Regions from separate parts of the Desulfosporosinus sp. Sb-LF genome, predicted to be linked through region 1. Evidence: riboswitches for the same ligand, from Rfam matches in the RefSeq annotation. Region 1 holds a riboswitch; each other region holds the start of a gene.
The links. Region 1 has a riboswitch for cobalamin ahead of cobT (nicotinate-nucleotide--dimethylbenzimidazole phosphoribosyltransferase). Riboswitches for the same ligand answer to the same signal wherever they lie in the genome.

Region 1 (4,209 bases):
AGAAACGTCTTTTGGTGATGGAAAAGGAAGCCGAGTCAAAAAGGTTAGGGCAATGACAAACCCGCGCAAATTAAATCACTCCTTGAGTAGGGAAGCAAGCAGTTTCTCACCGGAGTGTTTAATCTCCATAGGAAAACCAGCTACGACCAAATACACTTGATCTGCACACTGAGCCAGGATTTGATTGCTGCGTCCGGACAAATCGCGGTAAGCTCGGGCCAAGGGGTTTTCGGGAACAATTCCTTGACCCACTTCGTTGGTGACAAAGAGGACTTGCGGTTTTATCTCTTGGGCAAGCAGGGCGACTTCCTGAACCATAGCTAGGATTTGCCCCTCAATGGTGGGACTAGCCTCATCTTGGTTTGATGATTCTGCTTGTTCTGCTAAAAGAAGATTAGTAAGCCAGAGAGTGACACAATCGAGGAGAATAACTCCGTTCTCGTCTTTTAGTCGGATTAAGGTATCACGAATGTTCAGGGGTTCTTCGATGAGCTGCCAAGTAGACGGACGTTGTTTCTGATGTTTCTTAACGCGCTGGGCCATTTCTTCGTCCCAGACCTGGGCGGTCGCAATGTATGTGACTGGACAATTTGCTGAAGCAGCTAGGAGTTCGGCAAAGCTGCTTTTACCGCTCCTCGCACCGCCTGTGATGAGTGTAAATTGAGACATAACATTCACCGACTCCCCTAGTTTATTGGATGGAGATGAGACATGCTGCTTCGGGTTAGCTTGATTGCTCACTGACTCCTGCATCAGCAAAGGTCGCCATTTCCTCGAGGATATGAAGGGCGGATTCAACAATGTAAAAGGTTATGGCGGCTCCTGTTCCTTCACCAAGTCTCATATTCAGGTTAAGTATTGGATCAAGCCCTAGGCCGGATAATGCATTGCGGTGACCTATTTCGACGGACCCATGAGAGGGAATCATATAGGCGATGCTCTTAGGAGCCAGTTTTGAAGCAATGAGTGCGCCAGCAGTCGAGATAAATCCGTCGATCACAATGGGAACATGGCTAGCAGCAGCTTGAAGGATCGAACCAGCAATCGCCGCAATTTCTAAGCCCCCTACTTTGGTTAGAACATCGAGGGCGTCCGTTATATCAGGTTGATTGACTTCAATGGCTTTTTCAATGGCACAACGTTTTCTAATGACTCCGGCGTCGTCGATTCCGGTTCCACGCCCAACCACATCTTCAATGGAGGAATTCGTCAAGAGGGCGACGATGGCAGAACTTGGGGTAGTATTACCGATTCCGAGTTCACCTGTGGCAAAAAGGTTATATCCTTCAGCGATCTTTTCAGAGGCAACCTCAGCTCCGACTAGTAGAGCTTGTAAGGCTTCTTGCCGTGTCATGGCTGGGCCTTTGGCCATATTTTTAGTCCCATCAGCGACACGTTTATGAATAATATTTCCCTCTAATGGAAAGGCAATACCGACATCAGTCAAAAATACCTCGGCATTCGCTTGGCGAGATAGAACATTGATGGCGGCCCCACCGTTCATGATATTATACGCCATCTGAGGGGTAACTTCCTGAGGAAAGGCACTTACTCCTTCTTCGACGACTCCATGATCTCCTGCCATTAATAGGACGGCTTTCTTTTGGATTTTAGGGCGGGAGGTTCGTTGGATGCCGCCGAGTTGCTTGGCCAAATGTTCTAATTGGCCCAGGCTTCCCTGAGGTTTAGTGAGTGAATCTAAGCGAACTTGGATTTGGGCCATAGCTTCCTCGTCAAGGTCTGAAATGCTCGCAATCAGAGTTTCAAGTTGAGAAAATAGTTGGGATTCTGTTAATTTTTCCATTGGTTTTCTCCCCCTTAATATTTTTATTTGTAAAAAAAAGTAAAGTCCTGACCACAAATAACTTTGTAGTCGGGACTTTACCGTCATCACCGCCGCTCCCCACGGTGTGGGAAACGTAAACATCTTAGGCAGGTCTCCTGGCTAACGAATCATCGCTTAATCCGTAACCTTCCCAGCATAACGCCAGTGGTTTACGAAGCTCATCGAATACAGTGGTGGGTCCGCGTCGGTTTTAAACCGAACTTCCCTATTCTCCCAATGGGCACCTAAAATGTATATATTCTTTCTTTTAAGCATAACACACCCTTTTTCTAATCTCAAGTACTTGTTCATAATTTGACGAGCTTTAACTCTGTTTGGTGCCTGAAGGCAAATGAAGGGCACTCAACACTACGATGTCGGGGAGTTAAAACATGAGAAACTGGGCAAATAATATAAAATATTCATATTTATTTGAATAATATAAAAATAAGTCTTGACGTCCTAATGAGGGCTAGGTATGATGTTATTATTAGGAATCTTAGTGAGAGAATGTTCCCTTCAAGAGAGAAAAGAGAAGAACGTGAGGTGTGAGAAATTCAAAGGTCAGACACGTCTTTACAAGGACTCAATTGACGAATGTGGGTATTTCTCCATCAGTTTAGGAACAGATTTTTCGATGGTAGCGATTGAAAATGTCTCCAACAAAAAAGTGCTAAAAACCAGCTAATAAAAAAGGAGGTATAAATACATGAGCAGACCCCAAAAAGTTAGTTTAGCAGAGGCCATCAGCTTTATTAACGATGGCGACATGCTGACATTTAGCGGATTTACCATCTGGCGTCGTCCAATGGCAGCCATCATGGAACTAATTCGACAGGGTAAGAAAAACTTGCATTTAGTGGAGGTCAACGGCGGGACCCACAGTGATATGTTGATCGGGGCCGGTTGTGTAAAGATATGGGAGTCGTGTTGGAATGGTCACGAATTATTTGGCAAGATCGCAGGAAATATGGCTCGCAAAGTCGAAGCGGGCGAGTTAATCATTGAAGATTACAGCCATGTGCAGATGCTTTGCCGTTTGGTGGCAGGTTCTCAAGGGATACCGTTTACGCCCACTTATGCTGCGCTGGGGTCCGATATTTTGAATCCGGAATACGATATGCTGGGTAAAGCTGGTCTGCGTGATGGCTCTAATCCCAAAATACCAGCAAAAAAATACGAAATATACAAAGAGAACTTTACCGGGACTGAAGTGGCTCTAATTCCAGCTGCCCAGCCCAATTGGTGCATTGCGCACGTTAATATGGTGGGCTCAGAGGGAACCGTTCGGGTATTGGGACAAAAGTTCAGTGATGAGGAGGCGATGAAATCAGCCGACAAGTTAATCGTCATTACTGAGCAGATCGTACCGGAAGAGTTCATCCGTCGTGAGCCGGAAAGGAATCTTATTCCGCCTCACTTGGTTGACTATATTGTGGAATTACCTTGGGGAGCCCATCCCACGGGATGTTTTGGCGCTTATGAAACAGATGGGGCTTTCATCAATAATTTCTTCACTAAGACGCGTACCCAGGAAGGCTTTGATGAATGGGCTAAAGAATGGATCTTTGGAGTTGCTGATCATGAGGAATATCTTAACAAGCTGGGCGTCAGCCGCCTAGAAACTTTGAGGGCCAGCGCTGCGCTAGGCTATTCCACCAAAGTGAAAAGGGGGTCGAGATAATGGCTAGTAATGATTTTGCAAAAGTTGGCGAATTCAAACCAATCGACCTTCTGGCCGTATCCGCAGCAAGAGAGGTAACAGACGGGGAGGTTGTTTTTGCAGGAACCGGATTGCCCATGTTGGCTATCATGTTGGCTCAGAAAACCACTGCGCCTAACGCAGTATGTATTTATGAGGCCGGCAGTGTGGATGGAAGGCCCATTTCTCTGCCCACCTCCGTGGGGGATGCTCGCTGTATCTATCAGGCTTCGATTGCTTCTGGTTTATACGACGTTTTTGGACAACTGCAAAGAGGAAATGTGGATATGGCTTTCTTAGGTGGTGCAGAAATCGATCAGTATGGCAGTGTCAATACCACCGCCATGGGGGGCTACTCCCCAGTCGGCAAGCGTCTAACGGGTAGTGGTGGAAACGCCGACATTAATGCTCTCGCTAAAAGAACTGTCTTTATTATGATTCAGGAGAAACGACGTTTTGTAGAACGCTGTAGCTACATCACTTCACCGGGATGGAGAATCCCTAAGTGGCCGGGTGGCGAATTCGTCCATAAAAAAGAGGTTTACGGCAAGGCTTTCCGGGGCGGTCCCTGGGCTGTTATATCCAATATGGGTGTCTATCATTTTGATGACGATGGAATAATATATCTAGATACGGTTCATCCAGGTTTTACCCCTGAACAGGTCAGAGAAAACTGCATGTT
Region 2 (4,209 bases), on a different contig from region 1:
CCCGTCCGGATACGGCTTGCTGACTAAATATATGGTATGATAATATCAAGTCAGAAAATTCGAGATTAGAGTGAAGGCGGTTTGAGTATGTTTAAGATTACTGAGGATTGCATCGAAAAAAAATCCATGATCGAGTATTTCTCTTCGGACGCTAAAAAAGGTACTGAGGAATTTGAACAACTAATCAAAAAGTTTGAAGCTGAACCACAGTATATATTCCGTATGAGAGACCAGGACCTGGAAGTCTACTATATCGGCTACTCGGATGACTGTACTAGACCAAGGGGCTTTGATCCGTTAGATATGTATGGAGAATATTATGGTTGCAGGGATATTCAATATCTTAATGCTAAGGGTGAGTACGAGAGATTGTAGAACAATAATTTCACTTGGAGAAGGGAAACACTATGCTTTTGCCGCTTAGCCAAACCCATGAATTAAGTCCTAACCGTCAGGCTTTCCCGTTGGTTCAGAAATTCCTCTCCCGGAGCGAACTGCTTCGGGTCAAGGTTCACAAACAAAATGGGGTAACAGTGATCGATTGCGGTGTTCATGTTCAGGGTGGCTGGGAAGCAGGGACCTTGTTCGCGTCTGTTTGCCTCGGAGGGCTAGCCCAGGTTCAACAACATTGGTCAGACTTTAATGGGTTGCACTGGCCCGCAGTTGAAGTAGTCTCTGATCATCCGATCCGAGCTTGTCTGGCGTCCCAATATGCCGGATGGCCTATTAAAAATGGCAAGTTATTAGCAATGGGTTCTGGTCCGGGACGTGCTATTGTTCATGAGGGTGAAGTATTTGAAGTTTCAGGCTATGAGGATTATTCGGAGACAGCGATCATTTGTTTGGAAAGTGAGGAACTTCCTTCAGAAGAGGTGGTTCGGTATATTTTAGAGGAGTGTCAATGCGATCCCACAAATCTCTATATCATGGTAGCCCCTACTGCGTCACAGGTGGGTTCAGTTCAGATAGCGGCACGAGCCTTGGAAACTGGCTTATCTAAACTCATGGAACTGGGCTATAATATAGAGAACATAGTATCCGGTTCGGGTATTTGTCCGTTATCACCAGTAGCGGGTGATAATCTAAGTGCCCTTGGGCGGACAAACGATGCGCTTCTTTATGGTTCGACAGTACTTTATTACCTTCATGATGATGATAAAGCTCTCGATTCTCTGGTGAAGCTGGTTCCGTCATCGTCTTCTCGGGAATATGGTCGACCTTTTGCGGAGGTGTATAAGGAATGTGGGGATTTTTACGATATCGACCCACGTCTGTTTAGCCCTGCGGAAGTGTGGTTATGTAATTTAAAGAGTGGTAACTCGTTTCATGCCGGATCCTTGCGTCCTGATATTTTGCGTAATTCATTTGGGCTAGGAATAAACTGAGGGTAGAGCATTCGTTTATAGATTGTTTATAAACTGTTTAGAAATAATTAAGATCAATGGTTTAGAATATAGGTAAATGCTTCTGGAAAACAATAAAATTGATAAGTATCAAAGCGGTAAGGCTCAGACGTGGGTTTTACCGTTTTGATCTGTCTATCAACGAAACTCATCGAAAAAGAATTTACCCTAGTTCATGATTAGAAGCAGGGAATTTAATAATGGCGTCGAAACATATAAAAAACACATAATCCACTCTTAATTCATGGTGGATTGGTAATAAGGAATTATTACAGGTGCCCCAATTGGGGAGAATAGGGAATCAGGTAGTATATTAATCCTGAGCGGACCCACCACTGTGAAGAGGGAGTCCTGTACACTGGCCACTGGCATTTGCTGGGAAGGCGTACGGCGATGATGAACTTTGAGCCAGAAGACCTGCCTGTAATATTGAACTTAGCCTTTTTTGATAAGGCTAATAATGGGCGATGGTAAAGTCTACAGTCATATAGGACTGTGGGCTTTTTCTATTGTCTTTTTGCATTGTGGGTGAGAATGAGAGGTGATTAGCGATACATTAAGTGGAGTCACTACTATTGGCACAGGTCGATACAAACTTGTCGGGAACTTCTGCGTTGGGGCAGGTCTCTTTATAGTTTTGAAGTTACCGCTTAAAGTCGTTTTGATTTCGTCGTGTATGACGGCGGATGTAAGTATCATTGGAGGTACTATCTTGACTAAGTTTGTTGTTGATGCCTTACATAAAAGTGGATCAGCTCAATAGGTCGCTCCACTTTCATTGAGGCTTATTAAATATTAACATGATTATTTGAGGAGGCGTAGAAGTTGGAGCAGGATCTGAGATCATTTATCGAACGAGTTAAGCAGCAAAACCCCTTAGAGGTTGTCCATATTCATGAGGAGATTGACCCAAAGTATGAAATTAGTACCTTGATTATGGAATTAGAGAAAGTGCGGCGCTATCCGCTGACGATTTTTGATAACGTTAAAGGGCATGATATCTCCGTTGTCACTAATGTTTTGGCTCCTCGCGAGCGTTTGGCATTGGCTATGGGTGTTCATCCCAACGATCTTGCCGCTGAGTTTTCCAAGCGAATCAATCAGCGGATCGAGCCTGTCGAGATAGCTGATGCTCCGTTTCGGGAGAATGTTGTTATAGGCCCAGAGGTTGATTTGTATAAATTGCCAATTTTGACTCACTTCCCAATTGATGCTGGACCCTACATTACAGCAGGCTTGGTCATTGCTAAAGATCCAGTGACGGGTGCTGATACAGCAGGTTATCACCGGATGCAGTTAAAGGGTAGGGACAAATTAGGGATTAGCCTCCATTCTAGGCAACGTTTATGGGAGTACTTCCGCCGCTCGGAAGAAATGGGTAAATCGCTCGAAGCGACGATTGTACTCGGTATCCACCCTAATATTTCGATGGGGTCAATGGCCTTGATCCCTTATGATCAAGGTAAATTTGCAGCGATGGGGGGATTATTTGGGTCTCCGCTGAAGGTCGCTCGCTGCAAGATGGTCGATCTGACGGTTCCTGCTTATGCTGAGGTTATCATCGAGGGGGAAATCGTCGCAGGAGAACGAGAAGCTGAAGGCCCTTTTGCAGAATTCACAAATTATGCCTGTTATCGCAGCACGGAAAATTTGTTCAAGGTTAAGGCAATTCAGTACCGCACGAAACCGCTCTTTCAGGATATTACACCAGCCATGAGTTCAGAGCATATTACGATTGTCGCTGTACAGCGAGAAGGGGATGTCCTGAATGCGCTGAAAAGGACTCTGCCTAATATTAAAAGTGTTCATGCTCCCATTTCGGCTTGTGGATTGTTCCACTGTTACATTTCCATGAAGAAGATTGCTGAGGGACAGGCCCAGCAAGCCATCTTTACGGCCTTCTCGGTGGATCATAATCTGAAGATGGTCGTTGTAGTCGATGAAGATGTGGACGTTTTCGATGAACGCCAGGTGCTTTGGGCCATGGCCACTAGACTTCAAGCGGATAGAGGAGTGACGATCATACCGCAGCATATGGGTATGGGCTGTACTTTAGATCCTTCGAGTGATGAATTAAGTCGAACTGCCAAAATGGGTATTGATGCGACGAAACCCCTTTCAGGTTTTGCGCCCACAGTGGAGATGTCATCTGAGGTTCAGCATAAGGTACAGCGTTTTATGGAGTCCTTCGGCCTATAACTGGGGTTCGAATGGATTGTTGAATGCTTATTTTTTATTAGCTTTAGTCCCCACAATGGGGACTTCTTCATTATGACTAGAGAGAAGGGTCTAAAAGAATCAAGGTGGTTTTAAAGCTTATTTTACTTATTTTTAGCTAACAGGGAGATGGAAGAAATGTACAAAATTGCAGTTGATGTAGGGGGTACGTTCGCGGACTTTGTGGTTCGGGATCAGCATGGATGTTCCTTTACCACCAAGGTTCCTTCTGGCCTAGAAAACCCTCTGGAATCGATTTTGCGAGGCCTAACTGATTTGGCGCAGGGTTTCGGCTTATCACTCTCAGAATTCCTTGGGCAAACCGACAAGTTTATTCATGGGACGACTGTAGGTATCAATGCCTTGCTGCAGGGTCAAGGTGCAAAAACAGCTTTGATCACGACCGAGGGCTTTCGCGATTCATTGGAATTAAGACGTTCACGTTTGGCTGAACAATGGGATTTTCGTGTTGCTTTACCCCCCGTTTTAGTACCGCGGTATTTGCGCATAGGGCTTCGGGAACGTATGGATTATAAGGGTATGTCTATCAAATCCGTGGATCACGCCCAAATAAAGGAGATTGCCGATT
Region 3 (4,209 bases), on a different contig from region 1:
CTTACAAATTTCAAGAACTCGATCAAATTGAGCATAGAGAGGATTCTCTTGCTCGTGGTGGAACATCCAGCCTGTTATAAAGGCCCCTCCACGACTCACGATATCAGTAATTCGTCCTTGATTTTTTAATCTTTCAATAATAGACATGTTTAAAGCAGCATGAATTGCCATAAAATCGATGCCACGCTTTGCCTGACGTTCAATCATTTCGAACATATCCTCAGCCGTCATACCTACAACACTTCCGTGTTTGTCAATACTTTCCATTCCACCTTGGTAGCTTGGAACAGAGCCGACAGGTAGAGTGAAGTTTTCGATCACCTGATGGTGGAAAGCATCAACATCTCCGCCAATACTTAATTCCATAATCGTATCCGCGCCAGCCGCAACGGCAACCTTTATTTTATGGAGCTCATCTGAAAAGTCCACACAGTCCGGTGACGTCCCAATATTGGCATTTACTTTGGTACGAAGTCCTTCCCCTACCGCAATCGCGTTACAGTTCTTGTGTTGTTTGTTCTTTATGATCACGACCCGGCCTTGCGCTACCTTCTCGCATAACGCTTCCGCTGTAAGCCCTTCTACTTTTGCTAATCTTTCTACCTCAGGCGTAATAATTCCTTGTCTTGCTTTGATAAGTTGTGTCATTTTAATCTCTCCATTCTAAATTAAAATTTTTTCTTTTTTTACAATGGTACTACTGGTTACGCTTAACTTAGCTGAACTTATCATATCAGTTATCTGACCTTTGGCCTCGGCCTTCTGTCAGCACTCCCACGGCAGTTCTTGAAAGAACTCGCCAGCCACAGCCATGGCGCAACCCTTTTCACATTTTTTGCAGAAAGATTTCTCGCTCGAGTGGAAATCCGTTAGCCTTTCTTGATCTAAGGCTAACGTTTTTTGGGCCTCTACATTCTGCTCCCGTCGTGCTTGACTCATTTGAAGGTCCCATTTTTCTGCTCCTGGGTACCCTTTTGCAAGATCAGCTACATGAGCAGCAATACGCGAAGCTACTACTCCCCGGTAAACATCCTGCGCGTTGGGATAAGCTATGTGTTCAGCAGGTGTGACGTAGCAAAGAATATCTGCACCAGCAGCACCTGCCATGGCTCCTCCAATAGCAGCTGTAATTTCGTCATATCCTGGGGCTACATCTGTCGATACCGGACCAAAGACAAAATACGGAGCACCTTGACATACTTGTTTTTCTAATTTAACAGTTGTAGCAATTTGATTTGGTGGAGTATGACCGGGTCCCTTAATCATGATTTGAACCCCTGCTTGTCTGCTACGCTTTACCAACTCGCCTAAAACGACGAGTTCTTCAGCCTGCGAACGACATAATGAATCTGCACCTGCACCCGGTCGCATGGCATCTGCTAAACTTAAGGTAACTTCGTACTTTTTGGCAATTTCCAGGATGCGGTCGAACATAGTATACAAAAAGTTTTCCTTATTATGATAGAGCATCCAGCCCATCAATAAGGACCCGCCTCGGCTCACCAGATTAAGGACTCGCTGATCTTCCTTCGCCGTTTTAAAGAGTCCGTAGTGAAGGGCGCTATGGAGAGCCATAAAATCCACGCCATCGGCAGCTTGGCGTTCCATAACCTTGAAAAAGTCTTCTGGCTCAAGCGCTAAGGCTGAACCCCTGGTATTTACAGCTTCAGCAAAAGCCTGGTAAACGGGTAGTGTACCCAAGGGCAACGGTACTCTTTTTATAATTGTCCGCCTTGCCTCGTCCATATTGCCGGCCGTACTCAGATCCATGACAGCATTTGTTCCTGCCCTGATTGCCTCATCCACTTTAAAAAGTTCATCAGCAAGACTATCCTCGTCTGCGGCTAGGCCAATACTGGCACTAACCTTGGTACTTAGGCCCAACCCGAACCCTTGGGGTTTTTGTGGCTTGTGATGAGTGTTATAGGGAATAACAATCCGTCCGGTAGCAACTCTTTCCATCAGGAGCTGGACATTCATCTGTTCATTTTGAGCTACCAAGGTAAACAACGGGATTTCCTGACCCTTTTGGGCCATTTCCATTAATGTCAACACCATAACTCTCCCTTCTCTGTTTAGAGTCATTACCTTGACAAAAACATTCGGCAGTGGTAAAAAAATAAAAAAAGTCTCTAATCACACAGTGACTAGAGACTTTTCCATAATCTCATCCACACTACTCTTGGTTCTTCGACAAGGTAGGCTTGGGCAAACTACAGGCAGGTCTCCTGGCTTACGGATCAATGTCTGAAGCACCTTCCAGGAACTACCCCGTGGCTATACTTCTTACTCCCCGTTTACAGTGGCGGGACCGCGCCGGACTTACACCGACTTCCCTATTCTCCTCTTAAGTGAGGCACCTGTAATTTTAAGTTTTCTAAGCGTAGTATAACCAATAAACTTGTGTTTGACAAGAGTTTTCTTAAAATTCAGACCGATACTGTTACCGAAATTATTTATCCACTTCCACAAACTAAGACTTTCTCTTTTTCCTTGGCAGAAACAAATGCCGAAAAATAAGAAGGGTAGCCTCAAATTTACGCTATCCTTCTTATTCGATATTCGGCAATTCTGGTGTTATCTTTTCGTCTGATCCTAATTCATCTGTTTTATAAATAGCATTTTTCGAAAAAATACTATACTCACCATCTTTATGTGTAATTCTTGAAACATGTCTTATATGAATCTTACATTCAGCACAATAACCAAACGCAAAATACTTTTTCAATTTAGTGACTTCCGTATCTTTCGGCACGAATCTGCCACAGCCTGGACACCTTATATCAGCTTTATCTAGTAAAGTTTTCAGATCTTCTAACTTCTCTTCATTTTCTTTCTGAATTCTTTCCCAATTTATGATTGGATTAGAAGAAGAATCATAAACCTTCTTGAAGATCTTCGCAGTATAAGATGCATCGCTCAAGGCATCGTGAAAGGGAGAACTTATTTCAATTTCAAGGCCTTCTACCGCGCCTTCTAGACTTGGTTGTTGAGTTAGACTCTCATAATTCATATAAATTTGTTGAATATTAATAAATTTGTCAAAAGAAATAGAGTTGAAACCAAAAAAAAGACAATTATCTCTTAACGCCAGAATATCATCATGCCCCCAAGAGCATAATACCGCTTCATTTCCAATCCAAGTATTGAAACTCTCAATCGCTTTTGGGAAAAGTGTTCCGCGAGCAACCTGACTCGTGTTAATATTTGTTTTTCTTTTTACAAAGGGGTTAATTCTCTTATAAATTACCGGCTTAATCAGCAAATCAAACTCAGCAATGGTCTCTAATTTTTCATTTAATTTGACTGCACCGATTTGAATAATTTCATTTTTTAGATCAGGGTTAGCCGATTCGCCTTCTCTAAATGGAAAAAACATATTAAATTCTAGATCAAATACAATATAATTCATATTGCCCTCCCATGTTATTCTCCTATTATAATCCCTCCTTCGAATAAACGCACAAAGAATTTTATCGTTTCGCCCTTCGAGTTTACCAAAAGCTTAGCTGCTGATAAGAAGAAATCCTTTGGTATTGGTTGAGTAAATGATCTAACTGCTGGCTCACTTTCACAACTTCACTGTCAACAAGGTCATGAGTTGACCCGAATTTATTGAGTTTCTTCCGCAATTCCTCTATTCTTTTCAAAAGTTTCTTTTCCACATAGATTCCTCCCGAAATGTCATTCTCAAGGAGAATCTTATTGCTTTTTTGGTGAAATGGCAAGAAAATAATATCCATTAATAGGTAATCATTTGTCGTAATATGGAAATACAAGTAGCACGAGGCATAAGAAAACCTACTTTTCTCTCTTTTATATAATCTTCATCAAAAGTACCTCATTTCCCTTAGCGTTATAGATCACTTTGTCACAAAATGATCTCATCAAGAAAATTCCACGTCCACCTTCAGCCTCTAGCAGACCATCAAACTCACTTACATAATTGCTCGCCACTCGTTTTGCAGTAACTTCTCCCGCGTTAAAACCTGGACCATCATCCTTAACCCTTATGATTAGTCTGCTACCTATTCGCCTTGTTTTAACACGAACCCGCCCACAAGAACCAAAACTATTGTTCATCGCTTCGTTGACAGCAACCTCCAGCATCGGTGCGTGGATTGGTGAGTTCCTTTCCAGAAATTCACTAATAATCACCTGAGCACGTTCGAGTTCCACTTCGCCTTTAATATCTAACACATTTATTTC

Region 2: another riboswitch for cobalamin. It lies ahead of E4K68_RS05055 (hypothetical protein); the one in region 1 lies ahead of cobT (nicotinate-nucleotide--dimethylbenzimidazole phosphoribosyltransferase).
Region 3: another riboswitch for cobalamin. It lies ahead of thiC (phosphomethylpyrimidine synthase ThiC); the one in region 1 lies ahead of cobT (nicotinate-nucleotide--dimethylbenzimidazole phosphoribosyltransferase).

The regions. Positions count from the first base shown of each region.
Region 1 is NZ_SPQR01000001.1:571,599-575,807, forward strand. It holds gene cobS (adenosylcobinamide-GDP ribazoletransferase) at 1-69, opposite strand, end outside; gene cobU (bifunctional adenosylcobinamide kinase/adenosylcobinamide-phosphate guanylyltransferase) at 76-669, opposite strand; gene cobT (nicotinate-nucleotide--dimethylbenzimidazole phosphoribosyltransferase) at 725-1,804, opposite strand; cobalamin riboswitch at 1,914-2,089, opposite strand; gene E4K68_RS02800 (hypothetical protein) at 2,304-2,513, shown strand; gene E4K68_RS02805 (CoA transferase) at 2,535-3,509, shown strand; gene E4K68_RS02810 (CoA-transferase) at 3,509-4,209, shown strand, end outside.
Region 2 is NZ_SPQR01000003.1:68,909-73,117, reverse strand. It holds gene E4K68_RS05065 (hypothetical protein) at 88-375, shown strand; gene mch (methenyltetrahydromethanopterin cyclohydrolase) at 408-1,385, shown strand; cobalamin riboswitch at 1,660-1,843, shown strand; gene E4K68_RS05055 (hypothetical protein) at 1,945-2,166, shown strand; gene E4K68_RS05050 (UbiD family decarboxylase) at 2,229-3,602, shown strand; gene E4K68_RS05045 (hydantoinase/oxoprolinase family protein) at 3,759-4,209, shown strand, end outside.
Region 3 is NZ_SPQR01000003.1:288,850-293,058, forward strand. It holds gene bzaB (B12 lower ligand biosynthesis ThiC-like protein BzaB) at 1-648, opposite strand, end outside; gene thiC (phosphomethylpyrimidine synthase ThiC) at 766-2,058, opposite strand; cobalamin riboswitch at 2,201-2,379, opposite strand; gene E4K68_RS06010 (3'-5' exonuclease) at 2,552-3,412, opposite strand; gene E4K68_RS06015 (aspartyl-phosphate phosphatase Spo0E family protein) at 3,495-3,665, opposite strand; gene E4K68_RS06020 (PAS domain S-box protein) at 3,817-4,209, opposite strand, start outside.